Regions from separate parts of the Methylobacterium tardum genome, predicted to be linked through region 3. Evidence: riboswitches for the same ligand, from Rfam matches in the RefSeq annotation. Region 3 holds a riboswitch; each other region holds the start of a gene.

Region 1 (5,172 bases), 2.2 Mb from region 3:
CGGCGCCGAGGGCAAGATCCGGGCGGCCCGCTACGCCCGCGAGAAGCGCATCCCCTATCTCGGCATCTGCTTCGGCATGCAGATGGCGGTGATCGAAGCGGCCCGCTCGCTGGCCGGGATGCCCGAGGCGAACTCGACCGAGTTCGGCGAGACCTCGGAGCCAGTGGTCGGCCTGCTGACCGAGTGGCTGCGCGGCAACGAGCTGGAGCGGCGGGCCGCGGCCGGCGACCTCGGTGGCACCATGCGGCTCGGCGCCTACGAGGCGAAGCTCGATCCGACCTCCAAGATCGCCCAGATCTACGGGTCCGAGCAGATCTCCGAGCGGCACCGCCACCGCTACGAGGTCAACATGGCCTATCGCGAGCGGCTGGAGGCCAAGGGCCTGCGCTTCTCGGGCGTCTCGCCGGACGGGCTCCTGCCCGAGACGGTCGAGCATGTCGGGCATCCGTGGTTCATCGGCGTGCAGTTCCACCCGGAGCTGAAGTCGCGCCCGTTCGAGCCGCATCCGCTGTTCAAGGGCTTCGTCGGCGCGGCGATCGAGCAGAGCCGGCTGGTCTGAGGGCGCGGCGGCGCGCCGCTCCTCGCGCCGCGGTCCCGGACCCTATATTGACCGGACTGTGACCGAGATTCTCTTCTACCACATGCAGCGTCAGCCCCTGGAGAAGGTGCTGCCGAACCTCGTCGAGCGCTCGCTCGACCGGGGCTGGCAGGCTGCGATCCAGGCCGCTACCGAAGAGCGCCTGCAGGCGCTCGGCGACCACCTCTGGACCTACTCGGACGAGAGCTTCCTGCCGCACGGCACCGACCGCGAGCCGGATGCGGGGAGCCAGCCGGTCGTGCTGACCCTGCGCGACATCAACCCCAACACCGCCTCGATCCGCTTCCTGGTCGAAGGTGCCGACCTGCCGCCGGATGCCGAAGCCTACGAGCGGATCTGCATCCTGTTCGACGGGACCGACCAGGATGCGCTGCTGCGCGCCCGCGAGCAGTGGAAGCAGGCCAAGGAGGCGGGCCACGCGGTCGCCTACTGGCAGCAGGACGATTCGGGCCGCTGGAACAAGAAGGCGTAACGTGCTCCTCAGCCAATGCCTCGGGCGTGCCGCTCTCGTTGCCGCCCTGACCCTCGGGGCGCCGTTGGCAGCCGGCGCACAGGACGCGCCGCACGATCCCCGGCCGTCGGAATCCAGGCAGGCGCCGCGGGGGCCGGAAGGCCGCCGTCTGCCGCCGGACTCGGCGACGCGGCACAGCCTCACCCTGCCGAACGGCAAGAGCCTCGACTTCACCGCCACGGCCGGCAGCCTGCCCCTCGTCGACGAGGCCGGGAAGCTGCAGGCCGAGATCGCCTACGTGGCCTATACGGTGGCGCCGGAGGCCGGCCGCGAGCGCCCCGTCACCTTCGCGGTGAATGGCGGCCCGGGCGCGGCGTCCGCCTATCTCAACATCGGGGCGATCGGACCCTGGCGACTTCCCACGGGCGGCGACAGCATCAGCCCCTCGCAGCCTGTGGCGCTCACGCCCAATGACGGGACGTGGCTCGGCTTCACCGATCTGGTCTTCATCGATCCGGTCGGCACCGGCTACAGCCGCGCGGCGGACGGCAACGGCAAGGCCTATTGGAACATCGATTCCGACGCCTCGACCCTGGCGGCGGTCATCGCGCGTTACCTGCGCGTCAACGACCGGATGGCGAGCCCGAAATTCTACGTCGGCGAGAGCTACGGCGGTTTCCGCGGGCCGCTCATCACCGAGAAGCTTCAGGACGATATCGGGGTCGGCCTGTCCGGAATGGTGCTGCTCTCGCCGGTTCTGGACTTTGCGTGGCTGGAAACGCCGCGTGCCAACCCCTGGGGCTACGTCCTGAAGCTGCCCTCCCTGGCGGCCGGCGCCCTGGAGCGGTCCGGCACGGTCCCGACCCCGGCGCTCCTGAAGGAGGCCGAGTCGTACGCCTCGGGCCCCTATCTGGCGGATCTGCTCAAGGGGCCAAGCGACGCGGCCGCCGTGGCACGCATGACCGAGCGGGTCGCACCCCTGGTCGGGCTCGATGCCGCCCTGGTGCGGGCGCAGGCCGCGCGCCTGTCGACCCGCAGCGTCCAGCGCGAGATCGACCGTGCCGAGGGTCGCGTGACCAGCGCCTACGATACCGGCATCACCGGCTGGGACCCCAATCCGGATGCGGCCCAGTCGAGCTTCGGCGACCCGCAGCTGACCGCGCTGCAGGCGCCGCTGACCAGCGCAATGCTCGACCTTTACGCGCGCACGCTGAAGTGGCCCGTGCCCAATATGCGCTACGAACTCCTGAACAATGCGGTGAACCGCGGCTGGAGCTGGGGGTCGGGCCGGCAGGCGCCCGAGGTGCTGTCGAACCTCAAGAGCACCCTGGCGCTCGATGGCCGCCTGCGAGTGCTGGTGGCGCACGGCTTCACGGATCTCGTGACGCCCTACTACGCCTCGAAGCTCCTGCTCGCGCAGGTCCCGGCCTACGGCGCCGGCCGCGTCGGCCTCGCGGTCTATCCCGGCGGCCACATGTTCTACTCGCGGCCCGACTCCCGCGCCGCGTTTAAGGCGGATGTGGAGCGGCTCTATGCGGATGCCATGAAGGCGCGCGACGCCGGACCGGCACCGGCGGGAGCGCCCGCGGAGCGCCTCAAGGATACGCCCTGAGCGACGAGTGGCGCGCGCTCTGGATAATCCGGATCTTACCGCCCGCCACTCCGTTGTGCGCAAGCCGCCATGCGTCTACAACGGCTGTGTGACGGTGCCCCGGCGACGGGGTGAAAAGGGAATGCGGTGAGGGGCGCGAGCCTCGACTCCGCGGCTGCCCCCGCAACTGTGAGCGGCGAGCGCCTGCCAGAGCGCCACCGGAGCGATCCGGGAAGGCGGCAGGCGCGCAGAGCTGCGAGCCAGGAGACCTGCCGTCACGCCAGGATCCCGGAATGCCGCCGGTGGGGCGGCTGGAGACACATTGATGACCACCTCGACCCTCGCCCCCGTCGCCGCCGGCACCCGCTCGTCCGAGCGTTCGGTTGCCGTCGCGCTCGCGGCCTTCCTGGGCCTCGGCCTCCTGTTCATGGCGGGCTTCTCGCCGGCGATCGCGCTCCACAACGCGGCGCACGACTTCCGGCACACCCAGAACTTCCCCTGCCACTGACGCCTGCATCGCAGGGATGATCATCCGGCTTCTGTCGGCGGCGCTCGCCGCCGGCTTCCTCGCGGCTGCGGTCGTGACGGGGCTCGAGCTCACGCTGACCTCGCCGCTGATCGTGGCGGCCGAGCGCTACGAGCGCAAGGAACCGACGCATCAGGCGAAGATCGGCCTGCCGATCGTGCTGGCGCATGCCGGGCACGACCATGCCGCGCCCGACGCAGCGCCGGAATGGCAGCCTGGCGAAGGCCTCCCGCGCATGGCGTTCACCGCACTCGCGACCCTGGTCGGCGGCGTGGGCTACGCCCTGCTGCTCGGCGCCGTGATGCTCGCCTGCGGGCGCGATCCGACGCCGCAGGTCGGCCTCGCCTTCGCGGTGGCGGGTTTCGCCAGCGTCGCCCTCGCCCCGGGTCTCGGCCTGCCGCCGGAACTGCCCGGCAGCGAGGCCGCGCCGCTCGCCGCACGGCAGCTCTGGTGGGTGATGACCGCCGCCGCCACCGGGATGGGCCTGTACCTGATCGGAATCCGGCGCTCGCTGATCGCGATCCTGGGCGGACTCGTCCTGATCGTCGCGCCACACGCCGTCGGTGCGCCGCCGGCACCGGAGGGCGCGTCCGAGCTGCCCGCCGCACTGGCCGCACAGTTCGCGGCCCGCTCGCTGGCGATCAGCTTCGTGTTCTGGATGCTGATCGGGCTCGGCCTCGGCTGGGCGTGGCAGGCCTTCTCGCGCGAGGCGGCAGCGGGGTCCGCCCGTGTCTGAGACCGTCCTGTACGTCTGCACCACCTGCCGCCGCGAGGGTGACGACCCGGACGGTCCCCGGGCCGGCGCGCGCCTGCTCGAGGCCCTGCGGGACCGCGCCGGCGATGCCCCGGATCTGCGGGTCGAGCCGGTGGAGTGCCTGTCGGTGTGCAAGCGCCCCTGCACGGTGGCGGTCGCCTCGGCCGACCGCTGGACCTATGTGTACGGCGACATGGATCCGGCGGCCTCCGCCGAGACCATCCTCGCCGGGCTCGCGGCCTACGCGGCGACGCCGGACGGCATCGTGCCCTGGCGCGAGCGCCCGGCCGAGTTCCGCAAGGGCGTGATCGCCCGCATCCCCCTTTTCCCGAACCCCGCCCGCGCACCGCCGGCGCCCTGGAGGCCGCGGAATGACCCTCGTGAACAAGATCCCCTGCACCATTGTCACGGGCTTCCTCGGTGCCGGGAAGACCACGCTGGTCCGCCACGTGGTGGAGAACGCCAAAGGCCGTCGCCTCGCCATCCTGGTGAACGAATTCGGCGATGTCGGCTTCGACAAGTCGTTCCTGGCCGCCTGCGGCGTCGAGGGCTGCACCGAGGACTCCATCGTCGAGCTGCCGAACGGCTGCATCTGCTGCACCGTCGCGGATGATTTCGTGCCGGCGCTGGAGACGCTGCTGTCCCGCGCCGAGCCGCCGGAGCACATCCTGATCGAGACCTCGGGCCTCGCCCTGCCGAAGCCCCTGGTCCAGGCGTTCCAGTGGCCGGCGATCCGCTCGCGGGTCACGGTCGATGGGGTCGTCGCGGTGGTCGACGGGCCGGCGGTCGCGGCCGGCGCCTTCGCGGAGGATCCGGAAGCCCTGGCCGCCCAGCGCGCGGCGGACCAGTCTGTCGATCACGACAATCCGCTCGAGGAGGTGTTCGAGGATCAGCTCCTCTGTGCCGATCTCGTGGTGCTCAACAAGGCCGACCTGATTGATGCCGCGACCCGCGCCCGCGTCCGCGGCGAGGTCGAGGGGCACCTGCCCCGCGCAGTGAAGGTGGTGGAGACCGCGAACGGCGCCATCGACCCCCTGGTGCTGCTGGGCCTCGGCGCCGCGGCCGAGGACGATCTGGCTTCGCGGCCCTCGCACCATGGCGAGGGCGAGGATCACGACCACGACGATTTCGAGACCGTGGCGCTGCCGGTCCGCCCGGCCGTGACGGCGGCCGATCTCGCGGCCCGCGTCGAGAAGGCGGCAGAGGCCGAAGGCGTCCTGCGGATCAAGGGCTTCGCCGAGGTCGAGGGCAA
Region 2 (5,172 bases), 580 kb from region 3:
ACCCCGCGAGCGACTGCGACAGAGTGATCAGGCTGTTCACCGGGTCGGTGGCGAAGCTGTACTGGGCGTAGAGCGCGCTGTCCGGCGTCGGATTGTAGACGAGGCCGAACCGGTATCCCAACGCCCGGTAGGTCTTCTCGAAGCGCGAGCCCGTCTGCAGATCCTCCCGGTGCAGCGTCGGCACGTCGAGGCGCACGCCCGTGAGGAACGACAGCTTCTCCGACAGGATCACCCGGTCCTCGGCGAAGACCGAGGCCTGGCTCGTCTGGGTGGCATAGGCCGGACGCGCCCGGCCGTTCTGCGGGAAGAAGCCCGGATCGTAGCCGGTGAGCGGTACGCTGGTTGTCGGAGCGTCGAAATAGAAATTGTTGGTGTGCCGGAAGTCGATGTGGTTCACGTCGAACCCGGCGACGAACTGGTTGGCGAAGCCGAAGAGGTTGCCCCGGAACGTCGCGTTGAGCCGGTCCCCGACCTGCTCCTGGCTGTGGTAGATCTCGAGATAGTCGCCCCGGTCCACCAGCCCGGTGCCGCGATTGTAGGAATACTGCTCGACGTCGAGCCAGTGGCGACGGCTGGTGAGCCGGTAGGCGGTGTTGCGCACCGTGATGTCGGCCGAGGGCGACCACTCGGTCTTGAACTGGGTCCAGTTGTCGGCCCAGGTGATCTTCGCGTCGCGGACGTTGTAGTTGTTGAACCGGATCAGGTCCGGGATCCGCCCTTCGACCAGCGGCGTGCCCCAATAGCGGGCCGGCTCCTGGTAGCCGAGATCGTGGCTCAGCGTGAACGTCAGGTCCGGGCTCGGCTGGAACAGCAGGGCAGCCGAGACCGCGAGGTTGCGGAAATCGCCCTCGGGGCGGATCCAGCCGTCGGCGCGGTTGCCGCTGACGTTGAGGCGGTACGCGAAGGTGTCGCCGAACTCCGCTTGGCCAAGCGCGCCGCCGGAATCGAGGGCGAGGCGCGCGACGCCGTCGGTGCCCACCACCGCGCGCGCGGCGTTGATCGGCACGAAGACCGGCTTCTTGGGCACAACGTTGATGACGCCGCCAATGGCGCCGTCGCCGTAGAGCACCGAGGACGGCCCGCGCAGCACCTCGATCCGCTCGACGTTCCAAGTATCGAACGGGAAGGTTACGGTGTTGGCGCCCACGTAGAAGCGCGTGCCGTCGTAGAGCTGCTGGATCGAGTTCGGGCCGGCGAAGCCGCGGGACGTGAACGCGCCGTTGCCATTGCCGGGGGCGGCGATCGTGGTGATGCCGGTGGCGTCCTGGGTCACGGCCTCGGCGATCGTGTCCTGGCCGCGCAGCCGCGCGGTCTCGCCCGACACGATGTCGAGGCTGGCCGGCGTCTCCAGGGGCGTCAGGCCGATCCGGCTCGCGGTCCGGTCACGGATGCGCAGGTTGAGGCTGTTCGGGACGGCACGGTCCGAGCCGCCACCCTCCCCCTCAACCGAGAGCTGGTCGAGGGCAACGGTTTCCTGCGCGGCGGCCGGGCTCGCGAGGAGCGCGACGAGCACGCCGCAGAGCGGTGCGGGCCCGCCCGATCTTGGGCGATTGTTCGTAGGTGACATGGCAGAGGAGGTCCGTGCGCGGCGCGGGCCAGCCGGCTCGTCCTACAAGCATTGTAATAACATTACAATTGCTCGGCCGCATCGGAAGCTCGGCGGCCACAGGCGCGTGGGTGCGCGCGGCGGCCGCGACAATGATCGATACGGTGAGGACGGGCATCGGGAGCGGTGTCGCGGGCGCGCTTGCTGTGGCACGTCACCGCGAACGAGGTCTCGCCGACCGCGCGGATGCACGGGCGTCTCGACACCCGCCAGGACAACCCCGCCCAGCGCGTTTCGCGTGTGACCACGGCTGACGGCAGGTCTCCTGGCTCGCGGGTCGCCGCCCTCGCACCGTCTTCCCGGGCCAGCGACCCAGTGACGTGGTGGTGAAGGGCTCGCCGCTTACAGTTGCGGGGACAGCCGCGGCCTCGGGGCGAGCCCCTCACCGCGTTCCCTTTTGATCCCCGAAGGGAACCGTCGCCAATAAGCTTGGCCTTATGGTTCGTCCGCGTCAAGCCGAACGAGGTGGTGGCGTGGTCTGAGAACCCCCGTCGATTCTCATCGGGGCAGATCAGACGGCGATGGCGGGCTTGGTGCCCGCGGGGCGCGCGAGGGTGAAGAGTCGCCTATTGATAGTAAAACTATGTCTATAATGACAATCTATCCCAAATACGAGCGGCATATCGAGTATTTGTTCATTTCAAATTAAAAATTTAGTCGTTCGATCGCGCGGGATGATCTTGGAACTTTTTTACGTGCTGCTGCGTACTGAACGCGTGTCGTGCCGACGGAAGCATCGGGATCATCCGAACACAGGTCTCGGACCAGAGCAGATCGGTAGCGCTTTCGAGCGGGGACCAGTAAAGGAGGGCCGATAGAGATGAGCTATAGATTGGAAAATCCTGGCCACCCGGGTGGGTATGTGCGGCGGAATATCGTCGAGCCGCGCAACTTGACCGTTATGGACGCAGCCGGATTGCTTGATGTGCCGCGTCAAACGCTGTTCGATTTCCTCAATGAGGAGGCCGTGTTGTCTCCGGAATTGGCTCTGCGGATCGAGGCGGTGTTCGGGGTCGAAATGGAGACCTTGATGGAGATGCAGACCCAGTTCGACATCGCCGACATGCGCAAGCGCTGTCAGAACCTCCAGAGCGAACTCGCCGCCAAGGCGAGGTCCCACTTGGTTGCATCGGAGGCTCAGGAAACGAGCGCTCCGCCCCCGACGATCATCCGACGCGGGCACGTGTTCGGCTGAGGCTCATCCCGGCCCTCGGCGCAGAGACTCCGCCGGAATCGGCGCATTTTCGGCGCGGACGGACGTGACCGGTTTATTCAGGCCGCCCCGGTCCCTCCCTCCGCCTTTGCCGCTGCGCCGGGGCGATGCTACAGCCGGGCAACCCCATCGGTCCCGACGTCCGCGACGCCGCGGCCTATGCGCCCGGACGTCCCGTCCGAGGCAGTGACGGGTGCCGGCGGAATCATGAACACACGACCTCCCAGAAGCGGCGGCCCGAAGGGGCGTAAGCCACAGGCCGGCAAGGTTCAATCGGGCGGCCGCGCCCGCACCGGCCCGCGCACCAGCGCCCGCGACGCTGCCGAGCGCGCCGCCCGCAACCGCGGCGACGATGCCGGCGCGCGCGATCCCTGGGGCGGTGCGGCACCCGCCGCGCCTGCCCGGGCTCCAAAACCCCGTGCTGCCGCGGAGGGTGCGCAGGCACGCCACACGGCGCCGGCCGGGCGCGGTGCGCCGAGCGCCAAGCCCGGGCCGAGACCTGCGCCGAAGCGGCACGAAGGACCCGCTCCAGCCCCCACCCCCGGCCCGACCCGCCGCGAGCAGCGCGCCGCCGCTTCCGCGACCCTCGCCTCCGGCGTGCAGACGCTGACGGTCGAGCCGGACGAAGCCGGCATGCGCATCGACCGGTTTCTCACCGCTCGCTTCCCGCTCCTCCCCTTTACTCGGGTTCAGAGCATCGTCCGCAAGGGCGAGCTGCGGGTCGACGGCAAGCGCGCCAAGCCCAACGACCGGCTGGAGCCGGGGATGAGCGTGCGCGTGCCGCCGCTGCGCCTCGACCAGCCCTCCGAGCGCCCGCGCAACGCCGCCCGCGAGCAAGACGACGCCGAATTCATCCGGTCGCTGATCCTCTACGAGGACGCTGACATGATGATCCTCAACAAGCCCTTCGGCCTCGCGGTCCAGGGCGGATCCGGCACGGTCCGCCACGTCGACGGCCTGCTCGCCGCGCTGACCGGCCCGGACGGGCAGAAGCCCCGCCTCGTCCATCGGCTCGACAAGGACACGGCCGGCTGCCTGATCATCGCCAAGACCCGGCTCGCCGCCGCGACGCTGGCCAAGAGCTTCCGCTCCCGGGCGGCGCGGAAGATCTACTGGGCGCTCACCGCCGGCGTGCCGCGGGTACGGCAGGGCCGCGTCTCGACCTATCTCGCCAAGGAAGAGCCCACCGACGCCGATGCGCGCATGCGCGTCGCTAAGCACGGCGACGAGGGCGCGAGCCACGCCCTGACCTACTACGCGATGGTCGATCAGGCCGCTCAGAAGCTGTCCTGGCTGTCGTTCAAGCCGGTCACCGGCCGCACGCACCAGCTGCGCGCCCACGCAGCCCATATCGGCCACCCGATCGTCGGGGATCCGAAATACTTCTCCGTGGAGAACTGGGAGCTGCCGGGCGGCATCCAGAACCGGCTCCACCTGCTCGCCCGCCGGATCGTGATCCCGCACCCGCGGACCGGCAAGCCGGTGGACGTGAGCGCGCCGCTGCCGCCCCACATGGCCCAGAGCTGGAACCTGCTCGGCTTCGACGCCGCCCGCTACGACCCGATCGTCGAGGCGCCGGAGGCCTGAGCCAGGAGCCACGGCACGATCGCAGCGGCGAGGGCGTCGGGCGCTTCAAGCGGCAGCATGTGCCCCGACCCGTCGATCACCGTCAGGGTCGCGCCGGGGATCCCGTCCCGAAGCTCTTGCGACTCGTCGAGGCCGCGCAGCGCGTCCTGGGCCGCCGCTACGACCAGCGTCGGGCAACGGATCGCGCCGAGCCGGTCGAAATCGCTCGCGCGGGCTTGGCCGGCCTGACGGAGGAAGACCGGTCCGCCGAGCCGGTCGCCCATTCGCCGGATACGCCCGATCAGGTCGGCGTCGCCCGCCCGCTCGGGATGTACCGACTGGAGGATCGCCCCACGACTGAGGCCGGTGAAGCCCTGCTCGCGGACATGTGCGACGGCGATCGCCTTCCGCGCCGCCTGGGCGCGGGTATCGGCCCGGGCCGAAGTGGCGATCAGGACCAGCGCCCGCACCCGCTCCGGCGCAAGGCGGGCGATCTCGCGGGCCACGTAGCCGCCCATAGAGAAGCCGACCAGGGCGAAGCGTTCGGGCGCCTCCGCTACCACCCGGGATGCCATGTCGTCGATCGCGGCGTCACGGCTCAGATCGGCGTGGTGGATCGCGCCGACCCGCGCGAGCTGAACCTCCATGTCGGTCCAGAGGTCGGAATCAGTCATGAAGCCGGGAAGAAGAACGAGGTTCATCGCCGGATCGCGACCCCTGCCGCTGGAGAGCCATTGCGCGCCTGGTCGACCGCGCTACGCTGCCGCCGGTAAAGTTCGCGCCATCT
Region 3 (5,172 bases):
ACCCGCACCGCCGACGAGGCGGCTCGGACCGCTGTCGCGGGGCTCGACAAGGGGGACATCGCGGCGCGCGAGGACAGCCGTGCGCTCTTCGGGATCGCCAAGACGATCCTTGAAGCCACCGACCGGCGCACGCGGGACGGCAGTCCCATTGCGGGGACGCAGGACCGATCTGGAACCGGCCCAGGCCTGCCCGCGGCTTCGCTGCCGACGATCGCGGCGGCGATCAAGGACGAGATCGACCGTGCGGCCTCTGCGGCTTCGACCGGATCGGAGACGCGTGTCGCCGGCGACCCTGCCGTCAAGGCAACACCGGATGGGCCGCTGCGGACGCTGAGGATCCAGCTCAGGCCGGAGGACCTCGGGACCGTCACGGTGGAGTTGCGGCTCGCGAACGGACAGCTCGAGACGCATCTGCGTGCGTCGCGGCCCGAGACGGCGGCGCTGCTGCACCGGGACTCGGCCATCCTGACCGACCTGCTCAAGCAGGCCCACTATCAAGCGGCAGTCACGGTCAGTCAGAGCCGCCCGGCCGAATCTGGGAACTGGGCCGGAGGCGCGCCGTCACAGGGGCAACCCTCCTTCGCCGACGGCGGTGCCCGGCCGGGCCAAGGAGGGGACAGGCAGCGGCAGGCGGAGCAGCCCCTGCCCGCCGACAGACGGGAAGGAGAGCGGACGTATGAAACGGTACGTCCTCGCGACGGCGGCGTTTATCTGTAGCGCAGTCCCAGTGGCGGCGAATGTCTGCGAGGCCGAGATGGGCCGCGCCTCTGTGCAGTACGGCGTTCCGCTCGGCGTGCTCTACGCTGTCGGCCTGACGGAAACGGGCAAGCGCGGCTCGCTCCAACCCTACGCCATGAACATTGAAGGGGCAGCCTACTTCGCGACTGGGCCGAGGGACGTGATCGCCCACTTCACCGAGGCCCGCCGCAGGGGCGTGCGCCTGATCGACCTCGGCTGCATGCAGATCAACCACCACTATCATGGTGCAAAGTTCGGATCGATCGAGGCCATGATCGATCCGCGCGCGAATGTCGATTACGCCACGCAATTCCTCCGCGAGTTGAAGAAGCGGGAGGGCAGCTGGACGTTGGCGGTGGCGCGCTACCATGCCGGCCCGCACAACAACGCCGCCCAGAAGCTCTACATCTGCCGGGTGATGGCCAACATGGTTGCCACGGGTTTCGGCCAGTGGACCCCGGCCGCCACGCAGTTCTGCCGGTAACGGTGCACGTCAGGGGCTGCTTTCGTCATCCGCGGGCGGTGAACCCCCACGCCTCAGCAATGGCGAAAGGAAGCTGAAGGTTGGCCTCGCAGACGATGTCGAATGTCGCGCGATATACATTCATGAGAGACCAGACATCGAGACGGTGATACGCATCGAAAGACACTGAGAACCGCTCCTGTTCGTCACCCCGTCAGAACCGGGTGAAACGACAACACGCGCGGGCGCACAGGGTTCTGCGGCCGGGAGCCGATGCGGCGAACGGACCGCTTGGTCCCCGATGTGGTCCAATGGAACGTGTGGAGGACGCCCCACCGGCGAAGGCATCTCCGGCCGTCTCAGGCCGCTCTCGTCCGCCAACGTCCTGATCCAGATCCTCGGCGGCCAGCGGCCGTCATAAACCGCGGCACGTGCCGTAGCTGACCTTGACCTCGTTGCGATCCTCTGGATTCAGCTGCGCCTCGACGAAATTTAACTTGTTCAAATCAATCAACAAGAAGTAAACACCGTTCTGGCACTTGATCGCATTGCGCGGCGTGCGCTCATTCAACCGCGGGGATGCGGGTTGGCACTCGTAATAATCGGAGCGGCCAGCGGAGATCACGGTCAGCAGTCCGCCACTGGAGACGAGGGAGAACGTTCGGGGCTTGCGCGGCGCCTTCGCGCCCTCCGCCGCGCCTGCCATATCCAGGCCGACCGACACGTCCTCCGTACAGGTCAGTGGGCGGCGCAACTGAGAGGCCGACGGCGTGATGCTCAGCAGGAGGAGCGCGCCAGCGAGCGCTACCCGTTTGGCGATCATCGGTGGGGTGCCCATGATTCGTGGGTAGTTTCTACCGACAAGCTAGGCTGCTGTACGCGGGTGTAAATGCCGCAGGCCCGAGTAGAATCCTCGATCAACAGATATGGCGCTGCATTCGATCTCTTCCCGTCGGTGATTTCCGATCGAACGAGGCGCCGGAGCGGAATTCGGCCCTACAGTGCTGCGGCTGGCCGCAGGTCATGGATCTGATATGCCTCTACGCGGCGGAAGACGTCACGATTCAGGCGTCTCGGTCATCGTGAGACGGCCCAGGGGCCGGACCGCTTCCGAGCCGTCAGTCGTTGGCCGCGTCATCGGACGTTTCCGGATTGTCATTGGCGGCGCCCGCCTCGCGTCTCGCCGCAATCTCCCGGCCGATCTCCAGCAGCAGCAAGCGCGACAGGTGCTGCATCATCGGCGTGCCGTACAGGGCCATCAGCCGATGCGCTCGGATGGCCGCGCGCGCCATGCGGTCAAAACCATCCTCGTTGGACATGGCGGCGGGGGTCGCTCAGTTGAATGCGAGCATACAACCTAAAGGCTAGGCTTGAGTTCGATCGCGGCCTCGGAAAGTGCTCTGCCTCGCGCGTCGATCCGGATCTCCTCGGCGGGCGAGGCTCGTGTCCGGCTGCAGGCTCCAATGGGCCCGGGCCGGACGTCCCGGAGACGCCGGACCGGAGAGATGCTGTCGACCCGCGCGCACGACGTCTCGCTGCCGCGCGCCCGGCTCTACGGCGCGGGCGCTCCCGGTGCAGCCGCATAGGTCGAGACGGAGGCCGGCAATTGCGCCTTCTCGCGCTGGGCCGATCGTGAATCGCGCTTCTCATAGAAGGCGTTGCCGCCGGCGACAGCCACGTAATGCATGTTATTGTAGGGGAAGTGCCGCCCCGCGGTGTGGAAGTACATCGCCTTCCCGACCTTCGGGTGCCGCTCGCCTGCCAGGACGGCGTCAGCCGCATCGGCGACCTTCTGGAGGTCCTTGTCCTGCATCGGCTTGGTCAGGACGCCCGGAGCGAACTGTCCCGGCTGGCCGACCACGGCGCAGATGCCGCCCGGGAAGATCGCGTTCTCAAGCCGGTTCATGACAACGGTACCGACGGCGATCAGCCCATCCCCGTCGCTGCGGTTCGACTCGAAATACATGGCCCGACCGAGACAATCGCGCTCGGCATCGCTGACGACCATCGGCGGCTTGTGGCCCGGAATCGACCCTGTCGTGAGCACCGGCGCGCCAGTATTGCAGGCGCCCAGGGTGCAGGTCATCGCGATGACACCCAGGACAGGAGCAATCTTCGTCCTCTCGCTACCCTGCATGCATCTGCGCTCCGTGCTCCTTCAGCCTCGTTCCGCCACGCGGCCGCCGCCCTGTTCGGGCCGGCGCCTCTCAGCAACCTGGCGTCGACCAAGCTTGACTGCACGTTCACGGCGATGATGTGGCGACGGCCACCTGACGGCTCAGGCCCCCGGCCCGGTCGGGCAGGAGGCGCGGGCACGGCGGTGTCGTGCGCAGGCCACAGCGCGCGTGAACCGGGGCCGGCCTGTTGACCTGCTTCGGGCGCCCGACCCATGGTGCCCGCGACGGTTCCCCCTCGGGGATCAAAAGGGAATGCGGTGCGGGTTCGACCCAAAGCCGCGGCTGCCCCCGCAACTGTAAGCGGTGAGCCTTCGCGTCACCACGTCACTGGGCGGCCTCGCCCGGGAAGACGACGTGAGGGCGGCGACCCGCGAGCCAGGAGACCTGCCGTCTGTCGTGGTCACACGCGAGGTCCGCCGGGCGGGGTGTCCCGGAGGATGCCGGAGACGGTCGCGGAAGCGGCCGGCACGGCCTCGTTCGCGGTGACGTGCCACTGCCGCCGCCCGAGGTCCCGTGTCCCGTCCGCCCGTGCGCTCCGCGCTTCCAGTCCTTGCAGCCTTGGCAGCCTTGGCAGCCCTGACGTCCGCCGCCTCCGCCCAGGACCGGTCCGGCCCCGTCTCCGGCGGCGAGACGCAGCTCGAAGAAATCTCGGTGACCGCCGAGCCGACGACCCCCACGCGGATCGGCTTGTCGGCGAGTGCCGGGTATGTCGGCGGCACGACCGGGATCGGCGGCCCGCTGCTCACCGTGGACTCGGCCAGTGCCGGCGTGATCACGGGCGCGCAACTCAACAGCCGGCCGGTGACGCGCCCCGGCGAGGTGCTGGAGGCGGTGCCGGGCCTGATCGTCACCCAACATTCCGGGGAGGGGAAGGCCAACCAGTACTTCCTGCGCGGCTTCAACCTCGACCACGGGACCGACATCGCCATCAGCGTCGACGGCATGCCGGTGAACATGCGCACTCACGCCCACGGGCAGGGCTACGCCGACCTCAACTTCCTGATCCCGGAGCTTGTCGGCGCAGTCGCGTTCCACAAGGGGCCGTACTTCGTGCGCGACGGCGACTTCGCCTCGGCGGGCTCGGTGCGGATCGACTATCTCGACACGACCGCCAAGAACCTCGCCCTGACCTCGATCGGCTCGTTCGGCTACAAGCGGGCCCTGTCGATCACGACCGTGCCGCTCGGCGAGGGCAACCTCCTCCTGGCAGGCGAAGCCCAGGTCTACGATGGGCCGTGGGTGGTTCCGGACGCGCTACGCAAGATCAACGGGGTGGCCCGCTACAGCCAGGGCACGGCGCTGGACGGGTTCTCGATTACCGGCATGGCCTACGCGGCCCGCTGGACCGCCACCAACCAGATCCCGGAGCGCGCCGTGGGGGAGGGGCTGATCGGCCGCTACGGCACGCTCAATCCCACGGATGGCGGCGACAGCGGACGCTTCTCGCTCTCGGGACGGTTCAGCGCGACGGACGAGACCGGCGTGACGCGGGCCTCGGCCTACGTGATCCGCTATCAGATGAACCTGTTCAACGACTTCACCTATGTCCTCAACGATCCCGTCGGCGGCGACCAGTTCCACCAGCGCGACCAGCGCATCCTCGGCGGCGGCGAGGTGCGGCACATCTTCCAGGGCGACCTGTTCGGACGGCCGCTGGAGGTCGAGATCGGCGCGCAGACCCGCACCGACTCGATCCGGGTCGGCCTGTTCAACACCACCCTCCGGCAGTACCGTTCGACGGTGCTCGACGACCGGGTGCTCGAGTCGAGCGGCGCGCTCTACCTGGACACGCGG

What was found. A riboswitch is a leader RNA that binds a small molecule or an ion and turns the genes downstream of it on or off. The one in region 3 is predicted to bind cobalamin.
Region 1: linked by a shared signal. The riboswitch ahead of M6G65_RS32705 (CbtB domain-containing protein) and the one ahead of M6G65_RS09705 (TonB-dependent receptor) in region 3 are both predicted to bind cobalamin.
Region 2: linked by a shared signal. The riboswitch ahead of M6G65_RS12550 (TonB-dependent receptor) and the one ahead of M6G65_RS09705 (TonB-dependent receptor) in region 3 are both predicted to bind cobalamin.

The regions. Positions count from the first base shown of each region.
Region 1 covers NZ_CP097484.1:6,803,455-6,808,626, reverse strand. Annotated here, with positions in the region: gene pyrG (CTP synthase) at 1-559, shown strand, start outside; gene M6G65_RS32715 (DNA polymerase III subunit chi) at 618-1,070, shown strand; gene M6G65_RS32710 (S10 family peptidase) at 1,072-2,661, shown strand; cobalamin riboswitch at 2,737-2,931, shown strand; gene M6G65_RS32705 (CbtB domain-containing protein) at 2,966-3,148, shown strand; gene M6G65_RS32700 (CbtA family protein) at 3,165-3,902, shown strand; partial or broken gene M6G65_RS32695 (DUF1636 family protein) at 3,895-4,182, shown strand; gene cobW (cobalamin biosynthesis protein CobW) at 4,292-5,172, shown strand, end outside.
Region 2 covers NZ_CP097484.1:2,647,916-2,653,087, forward strand. Annotated here, with positions in the region: gene M6G65_RS12550 (TonB-dependent receptor) at 1-1,567, opposite strand, end outside; cobalamin riboswitch at 1,845-2,040, opposite strand; gene M6G65_RS12555 (HigA family addiction module antitoxin) at 2,427-2,801, shown strand; gene M6G65_RS12560 (RluA family pseudouridine synthase) at 3,027-4,406, shown strand; gene M6G65_RS12565 (alpha/beta fold hydrolase) at 4,373-5,086, opposite strand.
Region 3 covers NZ_CP097484.1:2,069,661-2,074,832, reverse strand. Annotated here, with positions in the region: gene M6G65_RS09730 (flagellar hook-length control protein FliK) at 1-717, shown strand, start outside; gene M6G65_RS09725 (transglycosylase SLT domain-containing protein) at 677-1,222, shown strand; gene M6G65_RS09720 (hypothetical protein) at 1,617-2,024, opposite strand; gene M6G65_RS09715 (hypothetical protein) at 2,320-2,520, opposite strand; gene M6G65_RS09710 (cell wall hydrolase) at 2,754-3,338, opposite strand; cobalamin riboswitch at 3,587-3,784, shown strand; gene M6G65_RS09705 (TonB-dependent receptor) at 3,892-5,172, shown strand, end outside.